2 regions of the Arthrobacter sp. NQ7 genome follow, and region 1 is predicted to be linked to the other one. Evidence: predicted binding sites of a transcription regulator. Region 1 holds the regulator's gene; the other holds the start of a gene.

Region 1 (4,299 bases):
GGCGGAACCGGCGGCCGAGACCACTTTCCCGGTCATCCGCGTACCGGCGCCGTCCACGATGTCCACCGCTTCGCCCGGAGACAGCCGCTTGACGGTCACCGCGTGCCGGGCCTCTGGGCCCTCGAGGAGGAACATGCTCCCCGCTGTCATCCCTGACAGTGAACCGGCGGAGGTGAAGAAGACGGGGTTGCTCACCGCTACAGGTTACCGAACCGGTCCCGGAGCTTGGCGAACATCCCGCCGCTGGCGGCGAGCTTGCCCTCGGTGATCTGTTCGCCGCGGAGCTTCGCCAGCTGGCGCAGCAGGTCCTCCTGGGCGGAGTCGAGCTTGGCCGGAGTGTCCACCTGCAGGTGGACCTTCAGGTCGCCCCGGCCGTAGCCCCTCAGGTGGGTGACACCCAGTCCGCGCAGGGTGATGATTTCCCCTGACTGGGTACCGGGCTTGACGTCGATCTCCTGGGTGCCGTCGAAGGTCTCCAGGCTGACATCCGTACCCAGCGCAGCCGCGGTCATGGGGATGTGCAGGGTGGCATGCAGGTCATCGCCTTCGCGCACATAGGTGGCATCGTTGTTGACGCGGATTTCGACGTACAGGTCGCCGGCGGGGCCCCCTGCCGGTCCGGCCTCGCCCTGGCCGGAGAGCTGGATGCGGGTTCCGGTGGCAACGCCCGCGGGAACCTTGATGGTCAGCGAGCGGCGGCTGCGGATGCGGCCCTGGCCGCTGCACTCGTTGCAGGGGTCCTTGATGACCGTGCCGAAGCCTTCGCAGGTGCCGCAGGGGGCTGCGGTCATGACCTGGCCCAGGATGGAGCGGACGGCCCGCTGCACCTGGCCGCTGCCGCCACAGATATCGCAGCGCTCGGGATGGGTCCCCGGACGGCAGCAGGATCCATCACACGTGGGGCAGACCACGGCAGTGTCCACTTCGAGTTTCTTATTGACGCCGAAGACGGCGTCGCGCAGGTCAATCCGGACGCTGATAAGGGCGTCCTGGCCACGCCGGACCCTGGACGCGGGGCCGGCGCTGCCGCCGGCACCGAAGAAGGTGTCAAAAATGTCCTGGAAGGCAAAGCCCTGGCCTGCGTAGCTTGCACCGCCGAAGCCATTGTCCGTGCCGTTCTCGTTCCCGGTGGTGTCATAGACCCGGCGCTTCTGGGGATCGGAAAGGACCTCGTAGGCGTGAGTTACCGCCTTGAAGCGTTCCGCAGCGTCGTCACCGGGGTTCACGTCCGGGTGGAGGGTGCGGGCCAGCTTGCGGTAGGCCTTCTTGATCTCCTCCCCGGTAGCTTCGGGTGAGACTCCAAGGACGTCATAGTGGCTGCTCAAAGTTCGTATCTCTTCCTTGTTGTACTGCGTTCAGTCGGCGGCCAAGCTCTTGTCTTCCGGCCGGACAGCTCCGGCGGCAAAGAGTCAGGGCCCCAAAATCCTGGAAAGGTAGCGGGCTACTGCCCTGACGGCGGCCATGGTGGTGGGATAGTCCATCCGGGTCGGGCCGAGGATTCCTACTTTCGCGGCGCTGTCCGGACCATAGCCGGTGGCCACCACGGATGCCTCGGCGAGTCCGTCATAGGGGTTTTCCCGCCCGATGCTCACAGCCACACCGCGGTGGTCCTGCGCCATTTCACTCAGCAGGCGCAGCATCACCACCTGCTCCTCGAGCGCCTCCAGCACCGGGCCGATGCTGAGCGGGAAATCCACGTTGGACCTGGCCAGGTTGGCGGTCCCGGCCATGACCATCCGGTCCTCCCGGCTGCTTTGCGCCAGTGCCTCCAGCCCCAGGGCCAGGGCGTGTGCTGCCTGGCGCTGCGCGTGGGGCGTGGCGGCCACGACGGCGGGAAGCGCCTGCGCAAGCTGGCTCAGCCGGGTTCCGCCCAGGGCACCAAGGAACCGGGTACGGAGCTCGGCCAGCACGTCGTCACCAAGGTCCTGTCCGACGTCGATGACGCGCTGCTCCACTTTGCCGCTGTTGGCGATCAGGACCACCAGTACTTTGCGCGGGGCCAGCAGGACGAATTCGATGTGGCGGACAAGTGCCCGGCTCAGGTGCGGGTACTGGACCACGGCCACCTGGTTGGTCAGTTGCGACAGCAGCCGGACGGTGCGTTCCAGGACGTCATCGAGGTCATCTGCACCTTCCAGCAGGGACTGGATGGCCCGGCGCTCGGCGGCGGACAGGGGTTTCACGGCCGAAATCTGGTCGACGAAAAGCCGGTAGCCCTTGTCGGTGGGAATCCTGCCGGCACTGGTGTGCGGGGCCGTGATAAGCCCTTCATCCTCCAGCGCTGCCATGTCGTTGCGGATGGTGGCGCTCGAAACGCCAAGGTGATGCCGCTCCACCAGGGCCTTCGACCCCACGGGTTCGCGGGAGTGGACGTAGTCCTCAACGATGGCCCGCAGTACTTCCAGTTTGCGTGGCTCGCTCACTCTCCACCTCCATCCATGGTCCGGGGCGCGCGCCCCGCCCGGTGCCAGCCAGGGGTTAGCACTCGACATGCCTAAGTGCTAACAGTCTATTATGCCTTGCCCCGTTGTTAGCATTGGTACCGCTCCGGGCGAAATTCCGGGGCCAGGGACCTAGTGCTAGGCGGATGACTTCATGGATTACCAGAACTGGGGACCCCGGGGAATCTCCGCTCCAGCCCGGACGGAACTTCCCGAGGTTCCCGTCCAGCGCGGCATGGTGCTTGAGGAAGTCCAGTCCGGCTGGGTGGGGGCCGTGACGCGGGTGGAGAAATCCGGCGGGATGCACGTGGTGGCGCTGGAGGACCGGCGGGGCAAGTCGCGGACTTTCCGGCTGGGATTCGGTTTCCTGCTCGACGGCCAGCCCATCCGGCTGATGCCGCCGGCACCCAAGGCTGCAGCCACCGGAGCAGCCGCCGGGCGGACCGCATCCGGGTCCGTGCGGGTGGAAGGCCAGCGCGCCCAGGTGGCGAAGTCCAGCCGGATCTGGGTGGAAGGCAAGCACGACGCCGAACTGGTGGAGAAGGTCTGGGGAGACGACCTGCGCGTGGAGGGCATCGTCGTCGAGCCCCTGCACGGTATCGACGACCTGGCCGGCGCTGTCGCCGCGTTCAAGCCCGGCCCGGGCCGGCGGCTGGGTGTGCTGGTGGATCACCTGGTCCCCGATTCCAAGGAATCGCGCATAGCGGACGCCGTCATGGCTTCCCCGGGGGCCGCTAGCAACGTCCTGATTGTCGGCCACCCCTATGTGGACGTCTGGCAGGCCATCCGGCCCGCCGTCCTGGGCATCGACAAATGGCCCGCCGTTCCCCGCGGGCAGGACTGGAAGACCGGGATCCTGAAAGCGTTCGGCTGGCCGCACGCCACCAAGGAAGACATTGGGCTCGGATGGCAGAAACTGCTGGGGGCCGTCCGCACGTACGCCGACCTGGAAGCGTCCCTCCTGGGACGGGTGGAGGAGGTCATCGACTTCCTCACCGTGCCCTGACGGCCGGGCAGGTGCCCAACAGCCAGTATTCTTGGTATTGCGGGTGCCTTGCAGACATACACGGCACACCCCCACCGCGCCAGAACATGAAGCCAGCACCACTTGCACCTCCGAAGGAACAGACTGTGGCAGACAACGCACGTGATCACAGGGACGGCCAGGGCCGTTCCGAGTACCATGGCGTCCCCGCCAATGCGCTGCCGCTGACGGCCAGCGAAGACCGCCAGTGGGCCACGCTCGCACATTTCGGTGGAATCCTGGGATGCGTCCCGTCGCTGCTGATCTACCTGATCTTCCGGGACCGCGGACCGTTCACCGCCCAGGAATCGAAGGAAGCACTGAACTTCAGCCTGCCGCCCACCATCGCCGCCGTGCTGGCCAACATCCTGGTGTTCATCCCCTACGTGGGAAATATCTTCGCCGTCATTGCCACGCTGATCTGGGTGGCGCTCACCTGCTTCTCCGTGGCAGCGGGAATCCACGTCAACCGGGGCCAGCCGCACCGGTACCAGTTCAACCTTCGCTGGATTAAGTAAGCGGCGTTCCGGACCCACCGCTGGCGTCCGGATTCCCGGAAGGACCCTCCGCGTCAGTCCGGGAGGATCCGGCGGACCACTGCGTCGGCCAGGAGCCTGCCCCTCAGCGTCAGGACCAGCCGTCCCCGGAAGGCGTCAGCCGGTTCCACGAGGCCGTCAGCGATCAGGCCGGCCACCTGGTGCCTGCCGCCGGCAGTAAGCGTCGACAGGTCCAGCCCCGACTGCAACCGCGCTTCAAGCATCACCCGTTCCATGGTCCGGGTCTCCGCATCCAGCGTTTCCCTGCCCGCCGCAGGCGACAGCCCCTGGGACAGCC
Region 2 (4,299 bases), on a different contig from region 1:
CACCCCTTCCCGCTGCGTGCCGGTGCCGCCCTGGCCGCAGTCCTGGGAACCGTGCTCGTTGCCACGGGGTGCTCCGGCGCCGGTGGCAATGCCAGGGTGGAAACCGTTGAGGCATCCGGTGACGGTGTCCTGCGGGTGGGCCTGATCCTGGACAACTCCGGTGACGCGGCCTTCCTCAATGCACCGCAGTTGGCCGCCGCCAAGGCCGCCATCCAGGACATCAACGCCGCCGGCGGGCATAAGGGCAGGCCGGTGGAACTGCTTCCGGTGCATCCGGAGGAGGATGCTGCAGGGCAGGCAAAGGACCTGGTGGCCGCCAAGGCGGACGTGGTCATCGGACCCACGGATTCCAGCCATGCGGCCCCCGCCGTCGATGTGCTTTCCCCGGCCCGCGTACCCCTCATCTCGCCGGCCAACACCGCAGCCGGCCTCTCCGGGATGGCCAGCGGGGGCTACTACTTCCGCACCGCTGCAGCAGATGTGGCGCAAGGGCCAGTATTGGCCAAACTCGCCAAGGACGGCGGGGCCTCGACCATCAGCGTCCTGTACCAGGAGGGTCCGTACGGCAAGGACCTGTCGGCGGCGGTTGCCGACGCGGCGAAAAAGTCCGGACTCACGGTCCTTCCAGCCGCCTCTTTCAAGCCCGGTGACGCAGTGAACGCGGCACGCTCCACCGCCAAGGCACAGCCGGACGCGGTGGTCCTGGTCGCGCGCGAGGGCGCCCAGGCTGCATTGGCCCAGCTGAACAACGCCGGCCTCGCGGGGTCGCGCCTCATCCTCAGTGACGGCGCCTTTGCCCGCTACGGATCCGGGCTGCCTCCACGGGCCCTGGAGGGCGCCCGTGCGCTGGTTCCGGGCCAGCTGCCCTCGGCCGCGCTGCAGGGAAAGCTACTGAAGGTGGACCCATCCCTGAAGGACGTTTCATACGCGGCCGAAACCTATGACGCGGTGACCCTGGCGGCCCTGGCCGCCGCCCGTGCACAGGACGACGCCGGGCGCTCCATCGCCGCCAACCTGATTGCGGTTTCAGGCGGTCCGGCGGGTGGCGGTGCGGCAGAACCCGCCGCGCCCTGCACGGGCTACAAGGAGTGCCTTGGTGGCCTGGCTGCCGGCCCGGACATCAACTACGACGGCGAATCGGGCCCGGTTGCCTTCGATCCCAACGGCGACATCACCTCAGCTGCTTTCTCCGTGTTCAGCTACGGAGCGGACAACAACCCCGGCCTCACCGGCCGGGAGGTTGCCGGCCGGTGAGCTGATCGCCCTGGGCGAAGCGGCTGCTCCAGACGCCCGCCAGGCGTCATTTCGCTTGCACTCTCACCTGGGGAGTGCTAATTATTGAGTTAGCACTCTGACGTACCGACTGCTAAAGCAAAGCCTGGTTTCCGCCGGCGGAGCGCGGCACCGGTCGAGGAGCGAAAGAAACACCTTACTTCAGTGAGATCCCCGTCCGGAGGCATACAGAGGCCGCCGGGTACAGGATCGTCCGTCGCGGGCACTGCAGCGAAGGTTCATTCTTAACGACTGTCCCGAAAGGACTACTGCCGTTATGGCCAAGATCATTGCATTTGATGAAGAGGCACGCCGCGGCCTTGAGCGTGGCCTGAACACCCTCGCCGACGCCGTTAAGGTCACCCTCGGCCCGCGTGGACGCAACGTCGTCCTCGAAAAGAAGTGGGGCGCCCCCACGATCACCAACGATGGTGTTTCCATCGCCAAGGAGATCGAGCTGGACGATCCCTACGAGAAGATCGGCGCAGAGCTGGTCAAGGAAGTTGCCAAGAAGACCGACGATGTGGCCGGCGACGGCACCACCACGGCCACCGTCCTGGCACAGGCCCTGGTCAAGGAAGGCCTGCGCAACGTTGCCGCCGGCGCCGACCCGCTGTCCCTCAAGCGCGGCATCGAGAAGGCCGTTGACGCCGTCACCGCCGAACTGCTGAACTCCGCCAAGGAAATCGAAACCAAGGAAGAGATCGCGGCCACCGCCTCCATCTCCGCCGGTGACGACGAAATTGGTGCCCTCATCGCCGAAGCACTGGACAAGGTGGGCAAGGAAGGCGTCATCACGGTCGAGGAATCCAACACCTTCGGCCTGGAGCTCGAGCTCACCGAAGGCATGCGCTTCGACAAGGGCTACATCTCCGCCTACTTCGTCACCGACGCAGAGCGCCAGGAAACGGTCCTCGAGGATCCGTACATCCTGATCGTCAACTCCAAGATCTCCAACGTCAAGGAACTGGTTGCTGTCCTCGAGAAGGTCATGCAGTCCAACAAGCCGCTGCTGATCATCGCCGAAGACATCGAGGGCGAGGCCCTGGCCACCCTGATCGTCAACAAGATCCGCGGCACCTTCAAGTCCGTCGCCGTCAAGGCTCCGGGCTTCGGTGACCGCCGCAAGGCCCAGCTCGCCGACATCGCCGTCCTGACCGGCGGCCAGGTCATCTCCGAGGAAGTTGGACTCAAGCTGGAGAACGCCGGCCTGGAGCTCCTGGGCCAGGCCCGCAAGGTCGTTGTTACCAAGGACGAGACCACCATCGTCGAAGGTGCAGGCGACGCCGACCAGATCGCCGGCCGCGTTTCCCAGATCCGCGCCGAGATCGAAAACTCCGACTCCGACTACGACCGCGAGAAGCTGCAGGAGCGCCTGGCCAAGCTGGCCGGCGGCGTTGCAGTCATCAAGGCCGGGGCTGCCACCGAGGTGGAGCTCAAGGAGCGCAAGCACCGCATCGAGGACGCAGTCCGCAACGCCAAGGCTGCAGTTGAAGAAGGCATCGTCGCCGGTGGCGGCGTGGCCCTGATCCAGGCCGGTGCCAAGGCATTCGCCAACCTTCAGCTGTCCGGCGACGAAGCAACCGGCGCCAACATCGTCCGCGTTGCCATCGACGCCCCGCTGAAGCAGATCGCCTTCAACGCCGGCCTCGAGCCCGGCGTGGTCGTCGACAAGGTCCGCGGCCTGCCCGCAGGCCACGGCCTGAACGCAGCAACCGGTGAGTACACCGACCTGCTGGCCGCCGGCGTCAACGACCCCGTAAAGGTCACCCGCTCTGCCCTGCAGAACGCGGCGTCGATCGCCGGCCTGTTCCTCACCACCGAGGCAGTAGTTGCTGACAAGCCGGAGAAGGCTGCAGCCCCTGCCGGTGGCGATGACATGGGCGGCATGGGCGGCATGGGCGGCTTCTAAGCCTCCCGGCCGGGACCAGTCCCGCCAGCCATAAAAATGCGGCCCCCTCGAAAAGAGGGGGCCGCATTTTTGCGTTCCGGATATATAACCCGGGCGGGACTCTATTTGCGGGCCGAGTCCAGCATCCCCTGTACTTCCTTCTTGAAGGCTTCCGCCGCCGCCAGGGGCGTCAGCCGGTCATACAGCACCTCATCGGTGTAGCGCTTGATGACGTTCTGGACGCTTCCGGCACCCACCGGCGGCACCGGCGGTGCCTCCTTGATGTCCGGCGCTATGTCCTTCAGGAAGCCCACGACCGTGGTGTCGGCCGGTTTGAGTGAGGGGGTGATGCCGGAAACGATCTCGCTGTTGGTGGGCACGCCCCGGTCCGTCATCAGGATGGCACCGGCCTCCGGGCTGTTGGCGAGGTAGTTGATGAATTCCGCAGCCTGCTGCGGATGCTTCGAGCGGGAGGAAGCGGACCAGAACATGGTGGGCTTGTAGTACATGCCGTTGGCCGCCGACGCACCGTCGAGGCTCGGGGCGCGCAGCATCTTGATGCTGCTGCCGGTGGTGGCTTCGAGCGAACCGAGCTGGTTGGTCCACCACCAGGCCATGCCCACGCGGTTTGTGCCGAACAGGCTTTCCTCCAGTCCCGCCCCTGAGTCTTCCGTGGCCACGGTGGCCGGCGGGCTGGCTTTGGAATCGCGCTGTTCCTTCAGCCGCTCCCAGAAGGACGCGGCCGTGTCTGTCCCGAAGTCCAGCCTGCCGTCCTGGGAATAGAGGTTTTCGCCGTGCTGGCGAAGCCAGATGATGAGGTCCGCCTCGTTGCTCCCGTAAGCGGCGCCGTAGCTTTTGCCGTCGCCGGCGGCGCTGATCTTCGCCGCGGTGTCCACGAAGTCCTTCCAGGTCCACGTCTTGTCGTCCGGCACCGGCACGCCTGCGGCTTCGAAGACCTTGGTGTTGGCCATGATGACGTAGGCGTTCTGGCCCGTGCTCAACCCGTATTGGGCGCCGTCGTACTGGCCGGAGGCCAGGGCCTCCTTGTCCAGCTTGGAGGTGTCGATGCCGCCCTGCTTGGAAAGGTCCGCCAGGGCTCCGCGGCCGCCGTATTCGGCGATGTACTTCTGATCCAT

Evidence for each region. Region 1 encodes HrcA, which represses chaperone genes, less so after heat shock. Its sites were predicted from a motif close to TTNGCACTCGNNNNNNNCGAGTGCNAA; they were not measured.
Region 2: the regulator HrcA is predicted to act here: its motif matches at 1,344-1,370, upstream of groL (chaperonin GroEL).

The regions. Positions count from the first base shown of each region.
Region 1 covers NZ_JARFXU020000003.1:34,247-38,545, forward strand. Annotated here, with positions in the region: gene PUN71_RS04955 (16S rRNA (uracil(1498)-N(3))-methyltransferase) at 1-195, opposite strand, end outside; gene dnaJ (molecular chaperone DnaJ) at 198-1,325, opposite strand; gene hrcA (heat-inducible transcriptional repressor HrcA) at 1,410-2,423, opposite strand; gene PUN71_RS04970 (DUF3097 family protein) at 2,596-3,447, shown strand; gene PUN71_RS04975 (DUF4870 domain-containing protein) at 3,573-3,983, shown strand; gene hemW (radical SAM family heme chaperone HemW) at 4,037-4,299, opposite strand, start outside.
Region 2 covers NZ_JARFXU020000006.1:8,914-13,212, forward strand. Annotated here, with positions in the region: gene PUN71_RS08770 (ABC transporter substrate-binding protein) at 1-1,254, shown strand, start outside; gene groL (chaperonin GroEL) at 1,550-3,184, shown strand; gene PUN71_RS08780 (ABC transporter substrate-binding protein) at 3,286-4,299, opposite strand, start outside.